One region of the Mesorhizobium sp. CC13 genome, then DNA from elsewhere that is predicted to be linked to it. Evidence: riboswitches for the same ligand, from Rfam matches in the RefSeq annotation. Region 1 holds a riboswitch; the other holds the start of a gene.
The links. Region 1 has a riboswitch for glycine ahead of PV773_RS24985 (D-amino acid dehydrogenase). Riboswitches for the same ligand answer to the same signal wherever they lie in the genome.
Positions count from the first base shown of each region.

Region 2: it holds a riboswitch for glycine, as region 1 does, so the genes downstream of both, gcvT (glycine cleavage system aminomethyltransferase GcvT) here and PV773_RS24985 (D-amino acid dehydrogenase) in region 1, are expected to answer to the same signal.

Region 1 covers NZ_JARDJI010000042.1:842-9,132, forward strand. Annotated here, with positions in the region: gene rbsK (ribokinase) at 1-823, shown strand, start outside; gene PV773_RS24965 (hypothetical protein) at 1,341-1,652, opposite strand; gene PV773_RS24970 (enolase C-terminal domain-like protein) at 1,817-2,977, shown strand; gene PV773_RS24975 (Xaa-Pro peptidase family protein) at 3,013-4,185, shown strand; gene PV773_RS24980 (amidohydrolase family protein) at 4,409-5,848, shown strand; glycine riboswitch at 5,913-6,015, shown strand; gene PV773_RS24985 (D-amino acid dehydrogenase) at 6,153-7,406, shown strand; partial or broken gene PV773_RS24990 (malate synthase G) at 7,416-8,291, shown strand, end outside.
Region 2 covers NZ_JARDJI010000007.1:191,763-205,046, forward strand. Annotated here, with positions in the region: gene PV773_RS12760 (CoA ester lyase) at 1-830, opposite strand, end outside; gene PV773_RS12765 (MaoC family dehydratase) at 830-1,282, opposite strand; gene PV773_RS12770 (DUF2336 domain-containing protein) at 1,429-2,550, shown strand; gene parE (DNA topoisomerase IV subunit B) at 2,574-4,634, opposite strand; gene PV773_RS12780 (GGDEF domain-containing protein) at 4,892-6,067, shown strand; gene gcvP (aminomethyl-transferring glycine dehydrogenase) at 6,155-8,965, opposite strand; gene gcvH (glycine cleavage system protein GcvH) at 8,979-9,347, opposite strand; gene gcvT (glycine cleavage system aminomethyltransferase GcvT) at 9,353-10,453, opposite strand; glycine riboswitch at 10,603-10,689, opposite strand; gene PV773_RS12800 (molybdopterin-binding protein) at 10,819-11,610, opposite strand; gene PV773_RS12805 (cytochrome b/b6 domain-containing protein) at 11,612-12,478, opposite strand; gene PV773_RS12810 (DUF1345 domain-containing protein) at 12,595-13,251, opposite strand; gene PV773_RS12815 (YaiI/YqxD family protein) at 13,248-13,284, opposite strand, start outside.

The DNA of each region.
Region 1 (8,291 bases):
GGGGCCGGGCGGCAAGGGTTCCAATCAGGTTATCGCCGCCGCGCGCGCCGGGGCGAGCGCCGCCATGATCACACGGATCGGACGGGACGCCTTTGGAACAATGGCCCTGCAGGCCTGGTCACGTGATGGCGTCAACACTTCTCACGTGCTGACCGACGATGCCGCCCCGACCGGTGCCGCGTTCATCTTCGTCTCCTCCGAGACGGGCGACAACGCCATCATTGTCGAGAGCGGTGCCGCAGCCAATCTGAGCCCTGCCGATGTCCGCGCCGCGCAGCAGTTGATCGGAGGCGCCAAGGTTTTCGTAACGCAGTTCGAGCAGCCGATAGATGCCGCCATCGAAGGGCTTCGTCTCGCCCGAAGCCAAGGCGTCACCACGGTCCTCAATCCGGCGCCGGCGCTTCCCGTGGACAACGCGATCTATGCCCATTGCGACTTCGTGACACCCAACGAGACCGAAGCCGCGACATTGAGCGGGATCGACACCGGCACGGATGAGGGTGCCCTGCGAGCAGCAGCCAAGCTGGTCGAGCGCGGGGCTCGCAACGCACTCATCACCCTGGGAGCCAAGGGCGCGCTGCTGCACGGTGAGGCGGGCACGCATCTTGTCCCCGCCTTCCGCGTCGACAATGTCGTCGACACCACCGGGGCCGGAGATGCCTTCAACGGTGGCTTCGCCGTTGCGATTGCGGAGGGCCGCGCTCCGGTCGACGCCGTCCGCTTCGGGGCAGCCGTCGCGGCACTTTCGGTGCAAAAGCCCGGCACCGCCCCGTCTATGCCCACCCGCGCTGAGATCGACTCTTTTCTCCGCGACAATGGATAGAACGTCATCGTGGGAGTTGCCGGCGGTTCGGAGGTGTCTGCTCCAGCAAGCTGTGAGGCAAGCAGGGTCGGAGCGGCCGCGCATGCTGCCCCTCTCGCCGCCGGCGTTTGCCGCTAGAGAAGCCAGAGCGTTTCTGCGATTCGAGGAAAAGCGGAGAGCCCTAAGCGTTGTCGCGCCGGTGAGTGCGGGGCCGGTTCGGCGCGCTGCCCGCCGTCGCCTTGCGCAGCGTCGCTGGCCCCGGGCCGCGCATGTAGTGCTTCTCGGGATGGTACCGCTCGTGCGCGAACGCACTGAACCATTCGACCACAGTCCTTCTTAGGACGAACAGGCTGTGAACTGAGAGCATCCTGCCAACGCCGATCACTTGAGAGTGAAGCGACGCTAGCAGTCCGGCGAACGATTGGCGCATAGCACCTGCGACCAACGGCATTCCAGGAAGGAATAGGCCCGATTCTGATCTGTTGGCCGAGCAGGACCCCGTTGGGTGGCTTTACAGCGGCACGGTGCCTAGGTCGCTTTACAGCGAAGGGAAGTGGCCATCCTCCACGCTGACATGGCGCTCGAACCGGTCGAGTAGGGTGTGCATCTGCTTGCGGGCGGCTTCGAAGTCGAGCGAGGCCGCGCGTGCGGCGCGGTCGGCGTCGTAGGCTTCTTGTGACGGGAAGCTGCATTCCCAGCGGACGTCGGGGCCGGTTCCTTCCAGCCTCACCAGGATGCGCCCGGGCTCGAGGCCGAGCTTGAGCCGGATTTCCGTCGCCCTGCGGCGCTGCGCGAGAACCTCGGCCGCTTGGCCTTCCTTGGCGAAGTAGTTGGTCGCTTCGACAATCATCTTTCCCTCCCGTTTGCCGCCGGCGCTCCCGGCGACCTCACGTCTTTCCAAATTTCGCTCGGTGGGTCGCTTGACATCCAAAAATATGATCATAAAGTGTGATCACACTAGATGATCGCATCGTACAGCGGTGCCTCGGCGGTGACAAGGAAAAGGTAACACCCGTGCCCACCATCAAGTCCATCGAAACGCTCATTGTCCAACTGCCGACGCGGCGCGAGCACAAATGGGCCGGCCTGACCGAGGTCATCGGCCGCTATGTCATGGTCAAGATGACCGACAGCGACGGCCGGGTCGGCTGGGGCGAGGCGCCGGCGCTCAAGGACTGGGGTGGCGAGTTCGGCCGCTACTTCGGCGAGTCCGCCATAATCACCCGCAGCGTCATCGAAACCTACCTGGCGCCCGCCGTGATCGGTCTCGAACTCGGCAATTTCGCCGAACTGCATGCCCGCATGGATGCCATCATCCGCGGCTATCCCTATTCCAAGGCGGCGGTCGAGTTCGCGGCATACGACCTCGCCGGCCGTTGGCTGAACGTGCCCGTCCACACGCTGCTCGGCGGCAAGGCGCGCGACAAGGTCGCCATCACCCATTCGATCGGCCTGATCTCGATCGAGGAGGCCAAGGTCGAGGCGGCCAAGCTCGCAGCCGAAGGCATCAGGACGATCAAGGTCAAGATCGGCGTCGACCCGGCCCGCGACGTCAAGATGGTCGCCGCAGTCCGCGAGGCAGCCGGCGAGGCAATGGAAATCTGCGTCGATGCCAACGAGGGCTACAAGACGCCCGGCGAGGCGGTGCAGACCGTGCGCCAGATGGAAAAGTACCGGCTCAAATATGTCGAGCAGCCGGTGATGGGCATCGAGCGCATCGCCGAGGTCGGCCGCCGCATCGACGCGCCCGTCATGGCCGACGAGTCGGCGTGGAATGCGCATGATGCCGTCCAGATCATCCAGAATGGCGGCATCCAGATCGTCTCGATCTACACCACCAAGGCCGGCGGCCTCTACAAGGCGATGGAGGTCGGCGCGGTCTGCCGCGCCGCCGGCATCATCTGCAACGTCAATGGCTCGATCGAGACTGGCATCGGCAATCTTGCCAACGTCCAGGTCGCGGCCGCTTCGCCGGCGGCAACGCTGTCCTGCGTCATCCCGATCTCGACGCCGGCCGAGGCGCAGCACGGCCAGGTCGGCGGCATCTACTACAAGGACGACCTGCTGGTCGAGCCGATGCAGGTGGTCGACGGTGCGGTCGTCGTGCCGTCAGGGCCCGGCATGGGCATCGATGTCGACCTCGCCAAGGTCGAGAAATACCGCGTGCGCGACTGAGCGCCGGCCAGGAAATCCAAGAGAGAGGAACAATCATGCGGGCAGAAATCGTAGCCAAGCAGGTGAGGGCGATGGCCGAGCACGGGCTCGACGCCATCATCAGCTCGTCGCCTGAAAACTTCGCCTACACGGCTGGCTTCGTCGTGCCGTCGCAGCCACTGATCCGCCACCGCCATGCGATGACCATCGTCACCGCCGACGGCCGCACCGCGATCTTCGGCGTCGACATGGAGGCATCGACCATCAAGCGCCGGCTGCCCGACATGCCGGCCCGCATCTGGGCGGAATTCTCCGACGATCCGATGCTTGTGCTGGCCGACCAGCTTGCCGGCCTCGGTCTGGGCAAGGCGCGTATCGGTCTCGAAATGGATTACCTGCCGGCCGGCGACTTTGCCCGCCTGATCGCGGCGATGCCCGGCGCGCGCTTCGAGCATGCCGAGCCGATCCTGGCGCGGCTGCGCCAGATCAAGACGGCCGAGGAGATCGCGCTGCTCAGCAAGCTGTCGCGCATCGCCGACCAGGCGATCACCGATACGCTGGCAGTCGTCGACGCGGGCGATTCGGAGATGGACATTGCCGGACACCTGACCCGCAACGTCTATTCGCTCGGCGCCGAGCACTTCAAGCTTCTGATCGTCGCCACCGGCGAGCGCTCGGTGCTGCCCAATGTCGGTCCGTCCGACCGCATCCTGAAGCGCGGCGACGTCTGCCGCGTCGAGATCTTCTCGGTCATCAACGGCTACCAGGCCGGTGTCTGCCGCACGGCCATCGTCGGCGAGGCGCCGCCCATGGCCGACAAGATCTGGGCTCACCTGGTCGAGTGCAAATATGAGATCATGGAGAAGGTGAAGCCGGGCGCCAGCTGCCGCGAGATCTACGATGCCTTCATCGCCAAGCTCGCCAAGCTCAACCTGCCGCCGATCTCGTTTGTCGGCCACGGCATCGGACTGCACCTGCACGAGGATCCCTATCTCGGCCTGACGCCGGTGCTGGGCAAGCCGGGCAGCGACGCGCCGCTGGAAGAGAACATGGTGCTCGGCTTCGAGCCGCTCTGCTACGACACCGGCTATGGCTACGGCATGCAGAACAAGGACATGCTGCTGGTGACGTCGAAGGGCTCGGAACTCCTGTCCGACTATGCCGACACCGATAAGCTGATCCTGTGCGGCACCGCCAAGCAGGGCGGCAAGGTCAAGGCCGTGGCCTAAGAGGTCGCGACTTGCGAAACGACGGTCCGGGTGGTTGTTGGCCCCGGCCGTCAGGGCAATTCCAGGAAAAGTGTGACGCGGTTTTCCGTCTGGAATTGCCTGCAGGCTAAAGCGAGCATTTTCGCGGTCTGAAAGAACGCTGAAATGCTCGCCACAGCGCTCGCCGTCACGGACCGGCGACGCGATCTGGAGGGTCCGTGGGTAAGGAATTGGGTGGAGCCGCATGCGCACGCTGATCGAAAATCTGAACTTCGCTTTTACCGTCGACAAGAACGACACGGTGCTGCGTAACGCCAGCGTGGTGGTCGAAAACGGCCGCATCGCCGATATCGGCCAGGCCGACGAGGTGGCGGCGCGCCACAAGGGCAAGAGCTTCGACCAGGTGATCGACGGCAAGATGCTGGGCATCTGCCCGGGCTTCGTCGACAGCCATGTGCATCTGTCCGAGACGCTGTCGCGCGCGGTCTTCCCCGATAATCTCAACACCCGCGCCTGGGTGTTCCACTGGGCCAAGCCCTTCTACGCCCACATCACCGAGGAAGACGAATATTGGGGTGCGCTGCTCGGCATCACCGAGATGCTTCGCTGCGGCACCACCTGCTTCCTCGATATGGGCTCGCAATACGATCCCGGCATCGTCATCCGCGCCATGGACAAGACCGGCATCCGCGGCGTCACCGGCCGCCATGCCGCCGACAACCGCCCGGCCGAGCTGCCGCGCGGCTGGACCGAGGAGATGGCCGAGCATCACTTCTTCCCCGACGCGCAGTCGGCGCTGAAGGTGCTCGAGGAAAACGTGCTGCGCTACAACAACACGCTCGACGGCCGCGCCCGCTGCTGGGTCAACATCGAGGGCAAGGAACCCTGCAGCCTCGAACTGCATGTCGGCGCGGTCGCGCTCGCCGAGAAGCTCGGCGTCGGCACGACCTATCACCTGGCGACCTCGATCGAGGAAGCCAAGGTCTGCGAGAGCAAGTACGGCTGCTGGCCGATCACCCGCGTCGACAAGGCCGGCGGTATCCGCAAGAACCTGGTCATCGCCCACGGTGCCGCCGTGTCGGACGAGGAAGTCAAGCTGCTGGCCGAGCGCGGCGCCAGCGTCGCCTTCTGCCCATGCTCGTCGTTCAAGCTCGGCAAGGGCGCGACATCGATCGGCAAGTACCCCGAGATGGTCAAGGCCGGCGTCAAGGTCGGCCTCGGCACCGACGGCGTGTCGGCCGCAGGCAACATGAACCTGATGCGGCAGATGCTGGTCGTCGCCGGCATGTTCAAGGACGCCCGCATGCAGCCCGACGTATTCACGGCGCGCCAGGCGCTGCGCGCCGCCACCATCGAAGGTGCTCGCGCCCTGATGTGGGACGACGAGATCGGCTCGCTGGAGATCGGCAAGAAGGCCGACTTCATCCTGTTCGACCTCGACCATGTCGAGTGGACACCGTTCTACGATCCGCTGCAGGCGCTGGTGTTCTCGGCTTCGACAGCGTCGATCACCCAGACCTGGGTCGACGGCAAGGCGGTTTATGCCGACGGCAAGGTGCAGGGCGTCGACGAGCCCTCCATCCGCCGCAAGGCCCGCGAACTGGCGGCTGCCGCCGTGGTGCGCGCCGGCCTGCACGAGCATGGCGTCGAGACGACCACGACGCTGTACGACGAAGGAAACTGACATCAGGCGCTTCCGCGACTGCCGTTGCGGAAGCGCATTCCAGCCTGTAGAAGCAATGCGTTCAAGAGGCTGCATGGGAGAGATCGGCCGCTGCGAGACGACACCGGCCGACGCCGACGGAGCAACCCCCCAGGAAACTCTCAGGCAACAGTGACCATGCAGCTGAACGATCTGGAGAGAGGCGCCTCGAGCGTCCACCGAAGGGGAAAGCCGCGCCATCGCGGTTAAGCTCTCAGGTACAGCGACAGATTGGGGAAAAACGGCGGGTTTCGGCCCGCTCCCAACCTTGTTCGCGGAGAGAGAAATGCCCCATATTGCCGTTATCGGCGCCGGTATCACCGGCGTAACCACCGCCTATGCGCTGCTTGAGCGCGGCTATTCCGTGACCGTCATCGACCGCCAGCGTTACGCCGCGATGGAGACGTCATTCGCCAATGGCGGCCAGCTGTCGGCCAGCAATGCCGAGGTGTGGAACCACTGGTCGACCCTGCTCAAGGGCATCAAGTGGATGCTGCGCAGCGATGCGCCGCTTCTGATGAACCCCAGGCCGACCTGGCACAAATATGCCTGGCTGGCCGAGTTCGTTTCCAACATCGCAAATTATCGCGACAATACCGTTGAGACGACGCGGCTGGCGATTGCGGCGCGCAAGCACCTGTTTGCCATCGCCGAGCGCGAGAACATCGACTTCGACCATGTTCGTCGCGGCATCCTGCATTTCTACTGGGACAAGCCGAGCTTCCAGCATGCGTTGAAGGTCAATGCGATGCTGGTCGAGGGCGGCCTCGACCGCCGGCCGGTGACGGCAGAAGAAGTGAAGTCGATCGAGCCGACGCTGCATGGCGATTTCCATGGTGGGTTCTACACCCCGTCGGATTCGACCGGCGACATCCACAAGTTCACCTTCGGGCTGGCGAAAGCCTGCGAGCGGCGCGGCGCGCGCTTCGTCTTCGACGCCAATGTCGACCGCATCGCCCGCGATGGCGTGTTTTGCATCGGCTATACGACCGATGGCGCCGACGGCCAGCCGGATTACAGGATCGTCGAGGCCGACGGCATCGTCGTCTGCGCCGGTGCCGCCAGCCGCCGCTTTGCCGCCATGCTGGGCGACCGGGTCAATGTCTATCCGGTCAAGGGCTACTCGATCACGGTGCATCTCGACGACGAGCTCAGCCAGAACGCCGCACCCTGGGTCAGCCTGCTCGACGACCGCGCCAAGATCGTCACCAGCCGCCTGGGCGCGGGGCGTTTCCGCGTTGCCGGCACCGCCGAGTTCAACGGCATGAACCGCGACATCCGCGACGATCGCGTCAGGCCGCTGGTCGACTGGACGCGCATGCTGTTCCCCGATGTCGACACCAACCGCGTCGTGCCCTGGGCCGGTCTCCGGCCGATGATGCCCAACATGATGCCGAGGGTCGGCAAGGGCCGCCAGCAAGGCGTGTTCTACAACACCGGCCACGGCCATCTCGGCTGGACCCTGTCGGCCGCAACCGCCCAGATGGTCGCCGAAACGATCTCGGGCGAGTTCCGCACCGACACCGCGATCGCGGCCTGACCGGGAGCTATGACGATGAACATGATGAACCGTATCGACGGCAGGATTTCGCTGTTTGGCCTTTCGATATCGCGCGAGCTGCACGACTTCGTCGTGTCTGAGGCCATGCCCGGGACCGGAGTGGATGCGGAGAAATTCTGGTCCGGCTTTGCCGATATCGTGCACGACTTGGCGCCGAAGAACCGGGCGCTCCTGGAAAAGCGCGACGACTTCCAGCTGAAGCTCGACGCCTGGTATCGCAAGCACGGCGCGCCGCACGACATGGCCGCCTACAAGGCGTTCTTGTCCGACATCGGCTATCTCGTGCCGGAAGGCCCTGCCTTTGCGGTGACGACCGACAACGTCGATCCCGAGATCGCCACCGTCGCCGGCCCGCAGCTGGTGGTGCCGGTCATGAACGCGCGTTACGCGCTGAACGCCGCCAACGCGCGCTGGGGTTCGCTCTACGATGCCCTCTACGGCACCGATGCCATCTCCGACGCCGACGGTGCCGAGAAAGGCAAGGGCTACAACCCCAAGCGCGGCGCAAAGGTCATCGCCTGGGCCAAGGCGTTCCTGGACGAGTCTTCGCCTCTGGAAAAGGGCGGCTGGAGCGATGTGACCGGGCTTTCGGTCGAGGGCGGGGCGCTGAAGCTTGCCACCGCTTCCGGCTCGGTGTCGCTGCGCGATGCAAAACAGTTCGCGGGCTATCGTGGCGAGGCCAAGAACCCCGACGCGGTGCTGCTGGTCAAGAACGGCCTGCATGTCGAGGTGGTGGTGAACCGCGACAGCGCCATCGGCAAGACCGATCCTGCCGGCATCGCCGACATGATCGTGGAATCGGCTTTGACCACCATCCAGGACTGCGAGGATTCGGTCGCCGCGGTCGACGCCGAGGACAAGGTT
Region 2 (13,284 bases), on a different contig from region 1:
CTGAGATGCGGCCGGTCGTACATCTTGCCGTCGATGCCGACCACGCCGGGGTTGCCCGCTGCCTCGAAGGCAGCGACCACCGCCGCCGCATGGGCGGCCGCGTCGGTCGATGGCGTGAACGCCTCGTTGATGACGGCAACCTGATCGGGATGGATCGCCATCTTGGCGGTGAAGCCGTCGCGTTCGGCCTCGATGCATTCGGCCCTGAGGCCGTCGAGATCCCGGAAGTTGACGAAGACCGTGTCGATGGCCGCCGTGTCGGCCGCCGCGGCCCCGAGGATGGTCATCGTGCGGGCGAGCCGGAAGACATCCGTGTAGCGGCCGGCGTCGTCGCGCGCCGCGCGCGCGCCGATCGCCGCGGATAGATCCTCGGCGCCCCAGGTCAGGCCGGCGAGGCGGGCGCTGGCACCCGCATAGGTGCCGGTCGAAAGCACCCCCGCGGCGGTTTCGGTGACGATCGGGATGATGCGGATCGCGCCGTCTGGCAGGCCGTTCTCGGCCTCGTGAACCCTGAGCTTCGCCGACAGGTGCTGGACGTCGGCGCCGGAATTCGACTTGGGCAGCATGATGCCGTGGGGCGACACCGGGATGATCGCCCTGAGGTCGTCGTCGGTCATGCCGGTCGCCAGGTCGTTGACGCGGACGTAGATCGCGGCGCCGGTGGCGTCGCGCCTCGCGGCGATGAAGTCGGCGGCAACCGCGCGGGCATGCGCCTTGTTCTGCTGGGCGACCGAATCCTCCAGGTCGACGATGACCACGTCGGCGCCCGAGGCGAAGCCGCGCTCGAGCTTCTTTTCCGAATCTCCCGGAACGAACAGCAGCGACCGCATCAGCCAGCCTTCTTCAACATCATCGCCTGGCGTCGGCATTTGGCGACCAGCGCGCCGTTTTGATTATAGGCGCGATGCTCGAATTCGACGATGCCGCGATCGGGCTTCGACTTCGATTCGCGCACCGACAGAACCTCGGTTTCGACGCGGATGGTGTCGCCGTGGAAGACCGGGTGCGGGAAGACGGTCTCGGTCATGCCGAGATTGCCGATGGTGGTGCCGAGCGTGGTGTCGTGCACCGAAATGCCGATCATCAGGCCGAGCGTGAACAGCGAGTTGACCAGCGGCTTGCCCCATTCGCTCCTGGCGGCGAAGTCGAAATCGATGTGCAGCGGCTGGGGGTTGAGCGTCATTGTCGAGAACAGCATGTTGTCGCTCTCGGTGACCGACTTGGTGAGCTGATGGCGGATCACCTGGCCGACCACGAATTCCTCGAGATGAAGTCCGGCCATCCGCTTTTCCCTCCGGTTGTCCGAGGTTGATAGGCGTTGCCCGCAACGGGGGCAAGCGGGTTAACGGATATGGTGAACCGTTCGTAAACCATTTCCTTCTAGAGTAATTCATGGGGTTTGGCGCAAATTGCCGGGGACGAAGGCGTATGGTTGTCTCGCATTTCCTCAGGTGGATCGAGACTGCGAGGGTGGATGAGCGCGCGGCGGCGGCCGCAGCGCTCGCGACGGCCTATGTCACCCGGGAGCTGCCCTTCGAGGACCGCTGTGCTGCCGAGGCAGCCCTGACTTTCCTGCTCGACGACCCTTCGCCCAAGGTGCGACAGGCCTTGGCGGAAGCGATGTCGATGAGCATGAACGCGCCGATCCAGGTGATTGCCGCATTGGCCTCGGACCAACCGGAAGTCGCAGCGCTCGTGCTGGCGCGTTCGCCCTTGCTCACGGACGCGGATCTGATCGACCGCGTGGCGTCTGGCCCGGTCGCCGTTCAGAAGATCGTCGCCGATCGTCCAGCGGTGTCCATGGCGCTTGCCGCGGCTCTGGCCGAAGTTGGCGAGGTCGAAGCCTGCGCGGTGCTCGTCGGCAACTATGGGGCCGACATCGCGGCTCTGAGCTTCCGGCGGATGGCCGAGCGTCACGGCCATGACGCGCGGCTACGCGAGGCGCTGGCCGCCGACCCGCGCCTGCCTTCCGACTGCCGCCACCTGCTGCTGGTCAGGCTGGGCGAGGCGCTGAAGGCCTCGCCGCTCGTCATGGCGTCGATCGGTGCAGCCCGGGCGGAGCGCGTCACGCGCGAGGCCTGCGTCAAGGCTTCCCTTGGTATCGTCGAGGCGACGCGTGCAGAAGAGCATGTGGCGCTGGTCGAGCATCTCAGGCTGCGCGGCGACCTGACGACGAGCTTCATCATTCGCGTCCTTGCCCACGGCAAGGTGGATTTCTTCGGGGCGGCGCTCGTTGTGCTGACCGGCCGCGACCAGCAGCGGGTGAGGGCGCTGCTTGCGACCGGCCAGGACCTGGCGGTGGCCGCGCTGTTGCGGGCGGCCGGATTGGCCGATGCAACCCACGCCATCATCCTGCGCGCGCTCAAGGTCTGGCGCGAAGTGGCAAACGGACGCCGGGTCGCCGGCGCCCAGGAAGTCAGCTGGCTGATGCTCAAGGAACTTGGCGGGCAGTCTGCGGAAGGCGAGCTGGCTGGCCTGGTGAAGTCCATCCACCTCGACGCCCTGCGCGAGAATGCCCGCGGCCATGCCTTGGCGATCGCCGCGGCCTAGACGCAGGGATCCGCCGTTCTTGGCTAGATGTCCAGCGCTTCAGACTGGGCGAACTCGGCACGTTCCTGGATGAAGCGGAAGCGGGATTCCGGCTTGGTTCCCATCAGCGAGTCGACGGCAACCTTCGTCTCTTCCTCGTCGTCGATGACCTCGACGCGCAGCAGCGTGCGCTTCTTCGGGTCCATCGTCGTTTCCTTGAGCTGCGAGGCCATCATCTCGCCCAGGCCCTTGAAGCGCCCGATCTCTATCTTGCCGCGGCCGGTGAACTCGGTGCGCAGCAACTCGTCCTTGTGGGCGTCGTTGCGGGCATAGGCCACCTTGCCGCCCTGGCGGATGGAATAGAGCGGCGGCACCGCCATGTAGAGGTGGCCGCCGCGGACGAGCTGCGGCATCTCCTGGTAGAAGAAGGTGATGAGCAGCGAGGCGATGTGGGCGCCGTCGACGTCGGCGTCGGTCATGATGATGACGCGGTCGTAGCGAAGGTCCTCTTCGCGGTATTTCGACCGCGTGCCGCAGCCGAGCGCCTGGATCAGGTCGCCGATCAGTTGGTTCGACGCCAGCTTGTCGTTACCGGCGCTGGCAACGTTGAGGATCTTGCCGCGCAGCGGCAGGATCGCCTGCATCGAGCGGTCGCGCGCCTGCTTGGCCGAGCCGCCTGCCGAGTCGCCCTCGACGATGAACAGTTCGGCGCCGGCGGCCGCATTCTGGGTGCAGTCGGCCAGCTTGCCGGGCAGGCGCAGCTTGCGCACCGCGCTCTTGCGCGACACTTCCTTTTCCTGGCGGCGGCGTACGCGCTCGTCGGCGCGCGCGATCACCCAGTCGAGCAGCTTGGACGCTTCCTGCGGGTTGTCGGCAAGCCAATGGTCGAACGGATCGCGGAGCGCCGTCTCGACGATGCGCATGGCCTCGACGGTCGCCAGCTTGTCCTTGGTCTGGCCGACGAATTCGGGCTCGCGGATGAACACCGACAGCATGCCGGCGGCCGAGATCATCACGTCCTCAGAGGTGACGATCGAGGCGCGCTTGTTGCCGATGAGGTCGGCATAGGCGCGCAGGCCCCTGGTCAGAACGTTGCGAAAACCCATCTCGTGGGTGCCGCCGTCGCCGGTCGGGATGGTGTTGCAGTAGGAGTTGATGAAGCCGTCGCCGCCGTACCAGGTGACGGCCCATTCGAGCGAGCCGTGGCCGCCCTGCTTCTCGCTCTTGCCGGCGAATATCTCGCGCGTGACCTGCATCTCGTCGCCGAGCGAGGCCTTGAGATAGTCGCCGAGCCCGCCGGGGAAGTGGAAGACGGCCTTGACCGGCGTTTCGTCCTTCTCCTTGATGAGCGAGGGGTCGCAGCTCCAGCGGATTTCGACGCCGCCGAACAGATAGGCCTTGGACCGCGCCATCCTGTAGATGCGGGCCGGCAGGAAATGCGCGCCCTTGCCGAAGATGTCGGGATCGGGATGGAAGCGCACTTTGGTGCCGCGCCGGTTGTGCACGTCGCCGAGGCTTTCGAGCCCGCCCTGGGGGATGCCGCGCGAGAAGCGCTGGCGGAAGAGCTGGCGTCCGCGCGCCACCTCGACCTCGAGCTGGTCCGACAGCGCATTGACCACCGACACGCCGACGCCATGCAGGCCGCCCGAGGTCTCGTAGACCTTGGAGTCGAACTTGCCGCCGGCATGCAGCGTCGTCATGATGACTTCGAGGGCCGACTTGTTCTTGAACTTGGGGTGCGGATCGACGGGGATGCCGCGGCCGTTGTCGGTGACGGTCAGGAACCCTTCGGCGTCGAGCTCGACGTCGATGAAGGTCGCGTGTCCTGCCACCGCCTCGTCCATCGAGTTGTCGATGACTTCGGCGAAGAGGTGGTGCAGCGCCTTCTCGTCGGTGCCGCCGATATACATGCCCGGACGACGCCGAACGGGCTCGAGCCCCTCCAGGACCTCGATGTCGGCAGCGCTGTAGCCCTCGCTTCCATCCTTCGCCGGCGCAGGACGCTTGGCTGCAGCCGCGGCCTGGACCAGCGGGTCGGCAGGACGGGGGGCGGGGCGGGCGGGCTGCTTGTCGAGATTGCCGAAAAGGTCGCTGTTGTCGTCCATGCTCAATACGGTTTTTCCGCGCTGCGAATCACTTTGTCGAGTTTGCCAGTTTTGCCGGTCCGGCAACAGTTCCGGTTCTGTTCGTGCACCGCGCCCGATATGCCGCATCGGGCACGTCGAGCGCAACGATTTGTAAACGCTATCCGAACTCGCCCCTGTGCGGCGATGATGGATGCAGCCTTATGCGGTTGCCCCAAGGGCAAAACGCTCGATAACTGCTGCCCGAACAATCGGACAATCAGGAAAGCGGGGCCCCCGTGCTCGACTTCGGTTCCCTTTTGCTCGCGACGGCCCTGTCCGGCGCATGTCTGAGCGGAACGCTGCTTGCCATCTGGCTGACCGCGCGCCAGGCCCGTTTCGTCGTCACGATGGCGGCGGGGATACTACTTCTCGTCCTCCATGTCATCGCATTTTGGCAATATGGCCGCAACGCCTCGCCATGGCTCGGTCAACTGACCTTGACGCTGCTGGTTGCGGGCTTCTTCGTCATCCTGTGCTCGACGGCGCAGTATCTCGATCGTAGCTGGCACAGGGTGGCCGCGGCGCCCGTGCTGGCGGTGACCGTGCTGATCATGGCGGTGACGGCCGGAGGCTACGATGGGCTGGGCTTCGTGCTCGCCTATTCCACCGTCACGGCGCTGCTGGTGGTGATCGCTTCCATGTTCTGGGCGGCCGGCGAGTATGACCGGCGCATCCTGGCCGCGGTCACCTTGCTTTCGGGCAGTGCGGCAATCTCCTTTGCGCTCTGCGCCTTGGTTCTGGTGGCCAACGGGCAGTGGTCGCTGGGCACCGTTCCCAGGAATTGGGCCGAAGACTTGAACACCGCAGTCGTGGTCGCCTGCATGACCGCGCTTGGGGCGCTGACCATCTCGCTGCATCATCTCCGCACCCAGCGGCAATTGACGGCGCAGACGTTGACCGATCCGCTGACCGGGCTGCTGAACCGCCGGGCGCTGACGATGTTCCATGGCAACACGCACTTCGGTTCCGGGATGGCACTCGCCATGTTCGACCTCGATCATTTCAAGCGGACGAACGACCTGTTCGGTCACGCTGTCGGCGATACGGTCCTGCAGCGTTTCGCCGACGTGGTCAGGAAACACGCCCGGGATGGCGTCGAGGGCTTTCGGTTGGGCGGCGAGGAGTTTGCCGTCGTCATGCCCGGCATTCCCCCGCTCAAGGCGCATGAGATCCTGCGCACGATCGGCGCTGCCTTTGGCGCGGAGATCGTGGTCACCAAGCTCGGGCCGCTGCGCAGCACGGTCAGCGTCGGCATCTGCTTCGGCGACGAGCATGCGACGACGCTCGAACAGATGCTGATCGGCGCCGACGCGGCCCTTTATGCCGCCAAGCGGGCAGGGCGGAACCGGGTTGCCACCGCAGAGGCAGCGGGCGACGAGAGGGTCCGCGAACCCGAATTGCTCTTCGCGTAGACCTTGGCGGCTCCCGCACGCTGCCGAGAAAATCAAATCGGCGGCGCCCGTGAGGTGCGCCGCCGATGAAGTCATCTGCCCTCAGGCTTACTCGGCTGCGCCGAGATACTCGGTCAGCGGCGGGCACGAGCAGACCAGGTTGCGGTCGCCGGCGACGTTGTCGATGCGCGACACCGGCGGCCAGTACTTGGCAACGGTATCGGGATCGCCGCCCGGATAGGCCGCCTCGAGGCGCGAGTAGGGATGCTTCCACTCGCCCGCAAGCGTCTCGGTCGTCGTGTGCGGGGCATTGACCAGCGGATTGTCGTCCTTCGGCCATTCGCCCTTCTCGACCTTTGCGGCCTCGGCCGCGATCGCCGCCATGGCCTCGCAGAAGCGGTCGATCTCGCGCTTCGGCTCGGATTCGGTCGGTTCGACCATCAGCGTGCCGGCAACCGGCCACGACATGGTCGGGGCGTGGAAGCCATAGTCGACCAGGCGCTTGGCGACGTCCTCGACGGTGATGCCGGCGCGTTCCTTGAGCACGCGCGTGTCGAGGATGCACTCATGCGCCACGCGGCCGTTCCTGCCCTTGAACAGCACCGGATAGTGCGCCTCGAGCCTGGTCGCGATGTAGTTGGCGTTGAGGATCGCCTGCTCGGTGGCCTGCTTGAGGCCCGACGCGCCCATCATCCGGATGTACATCCAGGTGATCGGCAGGATCGAGGCGCTGCCGAAGGGGGCCGCCGAGACGGCGTGGCTGCTGCCGGCCTCGACATGGCCCGGCACGAAGGGCGCGAGATGCGCCTTGACGCCGATCGGCCCGACGCCGGGACCGCCGCCGCCATGCGGGATGCAGAACGTCTTGTGCAGGTTCATGTGGCAGACGTCGGCGCCGATGTCGGCCGGCCGGGCGAGCCCGACCATGGCGTTCAGGTTGGCGCCGTCGAAATAGACCTGGCCGCCATGCGCATGCACGATCTCGCAGATGTCGCGCGCGCCTTCCTCGAACACGCCATGCGTCGACGGATAGGTGAACATCAGCGCCGCGAGCTTGTCGGCGTGCTGCTCGGCCTTCACCTTCAGGTCGGTGACGTCGATGTCGCCGTCGTCGAGGCAGTGCACGACGACCACTTCCATGCCGGCCATGGCGGCACTTGCCGGGTTGGTGCCATGCGCCGAGGACGGGATCAGGCAGATGTTGCGCTGCGTCTCGCCACGCGAATGGTGGTAGCGGCGGATGGCCAGCAGGCCGGCATATTCACCCTGGCTGCCGGCGTTGGGCTGCAGGCTGACCGCGTCGAAGCCGGTGATCTCGCACAGCCATGCCTCGAGGTCGTCGGTCATCGCGCGATAGCCGAGCGAATGGCTGGTCGGCGCGAAGGGATGCAGGTTCGCGACCGTCGGCCAGCTGACCGGCATCATCTCAGCCGCGGCATTGAGCTTCATGGTGCAGGAGCCGAGCGGGATCATGGCGCGGTCGAGCGCCAGATCCTTGTCTGCGAGCCGGCGCAGGAAGCGCATCATTTCCGTTTCCGAGCGGTTCTCGTGGAACACCGGCTGGGTCAGGAAGTCCTTGCCGCGCGGATTGCCGGGCAGGGCGCGCTTGGCTTCCTTCGGAGCCGTCGCACCGAACAGGGCGGCAACGGCCTCGAGATCGGCCTCGCTGGAGGTCTCGTCAAACGAAACCGACACGCGGTCGGCGTCGATGACGCGCAGCAGCCGCCCGATCTTCTCAGCCTCGGTGGCGATTGCCTCGGCCTTGCCCTTGGCTTCAACCGTCACGGTGTCGAAGCGCTGGGTGCCCGAGACGGTCACGCCGGCGGCCTTCAGGCCTTCCGCCAGGCGGGCGGCAAGACCATGGACGCGCTCGGCGATCGCCTGCAGGCCGGCCGGGCCGTGCCAGATGGCGAAGGACGCAGCCATGTTGGCGAGCAGTGCCTGGGCCGTGCAGATGTTCGACGTCGCCTTGTCGCGGCGGATGTGCTGTTCGCGCGTCTGCAGCGCTAGGCGATAGCCGGGACGGCCCTTGCTGTCGACCGACTGGCCGACGAGGCGGCCCGGCATCAGGCGGGTCAGCTTGTCGGAGACGGCGCAATAGGCGGCGTGCGGGCCGCCGAAGCCCATCGGCACGCCGAAGCGCTGCATCGATCCGACGGCAATGTCGGCGCCGAGGCTGGCGGGCGCGTCGGTGACGGTCAGGCTGAGCGGATCGGAAGCGAAGATGACGATGGCGCCGACGGCCTTGGCCTTTTCGATGGCCGCCTTGTGGTCGCCATAGACGCCGTTGGTGTCGGGCCAGGAGACGATCAGGGCGGCGGTGTTGTCGTCGATGGTCTCGCCGTCGATCTCGGTGCCCAGCGGCTCGGCGCGGGTGCGCACGACGTCGAGCGTCTGCGGATGCGGGGTGCCGGCAAGGGCGACGCGGCTGCGCTTGTCGCGGTGGTGGCGAAGTGCGATGCCGACGGCTTCGGCGACTGCGGTCGCCTCGTCGAGCAGCGAGGCGGACGCCACCGGCAGGCCGGTGAGTTCGGCTACCAGCGTCTGGAAGTGGAACAGCAGCTCCAGGCGGCCCTGGCTGATTTCGGCCTGGTAGGGCGTGTAGGCGGTGTACCAGGCCGGGTTCTCGAACAGGTTGCGCTGGATGACAGGCGGCACGCTGACGCCGTGATAGCCCGCGCCGATGAAGCTCTTCAGCACCTTGTTGCGGCCCATCTTCTCGCCGAGTTCGTCAAGCGCCTCATGCTCGGTCGCAGGGGCAGGGAGGTTGAGCGCGCGATCGAGGCGGATCGACTTCGGCACGGCCTGGGAGATCAGCGTTTCCACCGAAGGCACGCCGATCGCGGCGAGCATGGCGCGGGTATCGCCCGCGCCGGGCCCGATGTGGCGGGCCGAGAAAGGATAGGGTGCAGTGGTCATCTCAGTGGTCCTGTCAACCGATATGGGCCTTGTAGCCGGCCTCGTCCATGAGGCCATCGAGCTGGGAAGCGTTCGCCAGCTTCATCTTCCAGAGCCAGCCGTCGCCGGTGGCCGAGTTGTTGACCAGCGCCGGGTCGCTCGACAGCGCGCCGTTGGCCTCGGTGATGTCGCCGTCGACCGGAGCGTAGACGTCGGACGCGGCCTTGACGGATTCGACGACCACCGCGACGTCGCCCTTGGCGAGCTTGCGGCCGGCTTCCGGCAGTTCGACGAACACCAGGTCGCCGAGCTGTTCCTGGGCGTAATCGGTGATGCCGACGGTGGCGATGTCGCCTTCGACGCGGATCCACTCGTGGTCTTCGGTGAAATAGGTCTTGGTCATGGAAATCATCCTTTGCGGTAGCGATGCTGCGTGAAGGGAAGGGCGTGGACGTCGACGGGCACCTTGGTACCGCGCACGTCTGCGAAGAGGCGGGTGCCTGCCTTGGCCAGCGGGGCAGAGACGTAGCCCATGGCGACAGGGAAGCCGGCCGACGGGCCGAAGCCGCCGGACGTGACACGGCCGGCGGGCTTGCCGTCGGCGTCGAGGAGTTCGGCGCCGGAGCGCACCGGCTGGCGGCCTTCGGGCTTCAGGCCGACGCGCTTCTGCGCCGGGCCCCCGGCGAGGATCCTTGCCAGTGCAGCGCGGCCGATGAACTTGCCTTCCGCACGCAGATCCTTGGGGATCGCCCACATCAGGCCGGCGCTGGCCGGGTCGTTGTCGGGGGTGATGTCGTTGCCGTGCAGGCAGAGGCCGGCCTCGAGGCGCAGGCTGTCGCGCGCGGCGAGCCCGATCCACATGGCGCGTTCGTCGGCAAGCAGCTTGCCGACGAGATCGCGGGCATCGGCCTCCGGCAGGCCGATCTCGAAACCGTCCTCGCCGGTATAGCCCGAGCGGCTCATGAACCAGTTGGCGCGCGGCTCGAAGCCCTGCATGAAGAACAGATCGTCGGTGGCGATGCCGGCCTTGGCCAGGACGGCAGCCGCTTCCGGCCCCTGGATCGCCAGGAACACGCGGTCGAGCGGCTCGATCTTTGCGTCGTAGTCCTCGGCCAGTGCCCGCAGATGCGCCTCGTCGGTCGCGGCGTTGCCGGCATTGGCCACCACCATGAAGCGCTCGTCGCCGAGCCGGGTGATGATCAGGTCGTCGATGATGCCGGCCATTCCGGTCAGGAAGAAGGTGTACTTCGACTGACGGAGCTCGAGCGCGCGGGCATCGAGCGGGCAGGCGCGATTGATAAGGTCCGCCGCGCCCGGTCCGGTGACCAGGAACAGCTTCATGTGGGAGATGTCGAACAGGCCGACATGCTCGCGGGTGTGAAGATGCTCCTTCATCACTCCGGCGGGATAGGTCAGCGGCATATGCCAGCCGGCAAACGCGCCGAAACGCGCTCCAGCTGCTGCATGCAGGTCTTCGAGTGGCAGATGAAGTGTCGTGTCGCCAGTCATGGCTCCTCCAGAGTCGCACGTTACCAGCCGCTTGTGGCAGCCATTCCGTGCCCCTCTGTCTGAAGCCTGAGAGACTCGCGCCCCGGAACTCTGTCGGCAGCGCTTACACCTTCGGCGCGGGATCGAAGTCCCGACTTTCCAGAGTGTCCTTCCCGTTTACGGTTCTTTTGCCTGAGAGATTTCGGGCGATTTCCCCTTCGGCGTCAGCTTTCGCTGCTCTCTCCCGCAAACAGGTGGAGCCCGCAAAGGCCCCAGACGAGTCGTCAATATCCCAACGACGACACTTTGTCACCTGTCCGCGCAGTGCTTATTCACCTGACCGAACGGTGCATGGTCTACCCGTTCGGGTAGTCCATGCTGACGAATCAGATGCCGCCATACCAGTCGTAGCCGCGATCCTCCCAGTAGCCGCCCTTGCCGAGGCCCATGGCGGCGAAGCTGTCGACCAGCTCGATGCCCTTGAGATATTTCGGCATCTTGTAGCCGAGCTGGCGCTCGACGCGGGCGCGGAGCGGGGCGCCGTTCTCGACTGGCAGCGGTTTGCCGTTGACCGCGTAGGCCAGGATCGTCTGCGGGTGGCGGGCGTCGATCAGGTCGATCGAGCCGTAATATTTGACCTCGCCGGAGAGGCTGTTCTCGATGGTGTCGAGGCAGTGGAACACGACATAGCGCGCGGTTGGCTTCACGACTGCCGCGTCGAGTACCAGCGCCAGCGGCACGCCGGTCCATTTGGCGATGCAGCTCCAGCCCTCGACGCAGTCGTGGCGGGTGATCTGGGTGCGCGCCGGCATGTTCATCAACTGTTGCCTGGTCAGCGACAGCGGCCTTTCGACCAGGCCCGTCACTTCCAGCCGCCAGTCGGCGAAGTCGTTGGCGAGCAGCGCCTTGTAGGTCTCGTCGTCGGGCGCGGTGACGCCGTTTGGGCGCTGCGGCTGTCGGATGTCGGCCTCGGAATACTCCTGGGCCAGGCTGTCGCGGCCCGCGAGCAGCCGTTGCGCGCGGTAGGTGAGGTCGTTGGTGCCTTCGAGGAAGTTGCGGACGCCATTGTCGCGATCCTGGAGGAAGTCGAAGGCGTCGCAGCCGGAGAGGGCAAGACCGGACAGGCCGAGCGAGGCGGCGGTCAGGAAGCGTCGGCGGGCGAGCTGGAACTTCGGCATGTCAGGCGCTCCTGTCGGAGGCGTTTGCCTCGGGTTTCGGCGGGTCGGCGCGATACCAGCCGGTGACGATCGAACGCAGTTCGTTGATCGGTCCGGCGGCGAGGATCATCAGCATGTGGACGATGAAGAAGGCGACCAGCAGCAGCATGGTGGCGAAGTGGATGGTGCGCGCCGTCTGCCGGCCGCCCAGCATGTCGGTCAGGAACGGCACAGCGGCGTTCATGCTCGGGGACATGGCTAGCCCGGTGACGATCATCAGCGGCAGGAGAACGAACAGCACGCCCCCATAGGCGAGCTTCTGGAGCGTGTTGTAGTCGCGGCCGTGATGGAACTTCAGCCTTGCGTGATCGGCTATGTCGCGCGGCAGCCTCCTGAGATCGTCGGTCGTGGGGGCGAGGTCGCGGCGCAGGTGGCCGTTCCACAGGCTGGCGGCGAGCCAGGCGGCAAGCGTCGCGGTCAGCAGCCAGGCGAAGAAGAAGTGGACGACGCGGCCGGTGGCGAGATCCTGGCCCGACGGGATCGTGGCCCAGGACGGAAAGGCGCGGGCGCGCAGATTGTCCTCGGGCCCCGACAGCCCGAACACCCCCGTGGTGGTGAATCTCTGTCCGAATATCTCGGTGTAACCGATTGGTTTGGCTTGATAATAGTCGGAACCGATGGTCAAGACGCTATTGTCGAACTGGAAGCCCGATTGCTGGCCGATGTAGAGCGCCGGGTGGGCGTTGAAGATCTGCAGGCCGCTGAGCAGCAGGAAGAACAGGCTGAGGGCCCAGACCCAATGGGTGGCGCGCGTCCAACGCGTCTGGCGATAGACCAGCTCGCCGCGCGTAGAGGTCTCGCCGATTACGTCGTCTGCTTGCCCGTTCATGCCACCGGCCTCTCATTGTCTCGCCGAAGGGGGGCGGCGTTGCGATGATGCTGGCCAAGCTACGGGCGGTGGTCGCCGGAGGTTTCGAGGCTGCGATGAAATGGGCGTGAAGCCGCTCAGTTGGCGAGCGACACCACGAGATTGACGGCAGCCGCGACGATGATGGTGTTGAAGAAGAACGACACGATGGAATGGACCAGGACCGCCCGGCGCATCGGCGTCGAAGTGACGTTGGTGTCGGCCGTCTGGGCGGTCATGCCGATGACCACGGAGAAGTAGAGAAAGTCCCAGCCGCAGGGCCGGCCCGTTTCGGGAAAGATCAATCCGCCCAAAGGCTTATGGCCGGGAGCGGAATCCGTTTCACCGCTGCCGTCCCCTTTCCAGAAAAGATTGGCATAGTGCAGCGCCGTCATGGCGTGGAGGGTGAACCAGCCCAGCGGCAGCGACAGCAGCGAGAAGGCCAGCGGGATCGCGCCCGCGGCCTCGCGGCCGTTGATCAGCATGAAAAGCGAGCCGACCGCGGCGCCGATGATGGCGACGGTGACCAGGAAGATGATTGCGACGGGCTCGTCGGTCTCCTGGGCGCGCCGGCTGAGATAGTCGGCGCTCAACGCCGGCATCTCGCGCAGCACCAAGGCGACATAGACGATGAAGAAGGCATTCGCGCCGATGGCGAAGGCCAGCGGCTGATCGAGCGCCCATGCGACCGCAAGTGCCGCCAGGCCGATCGCGGCGCTGACCTTGAAGACGAAATGGCGCCCGAACGGCTTCATCCGCCCTGTGCCCCGCGGATCGCGCGCCGCGCC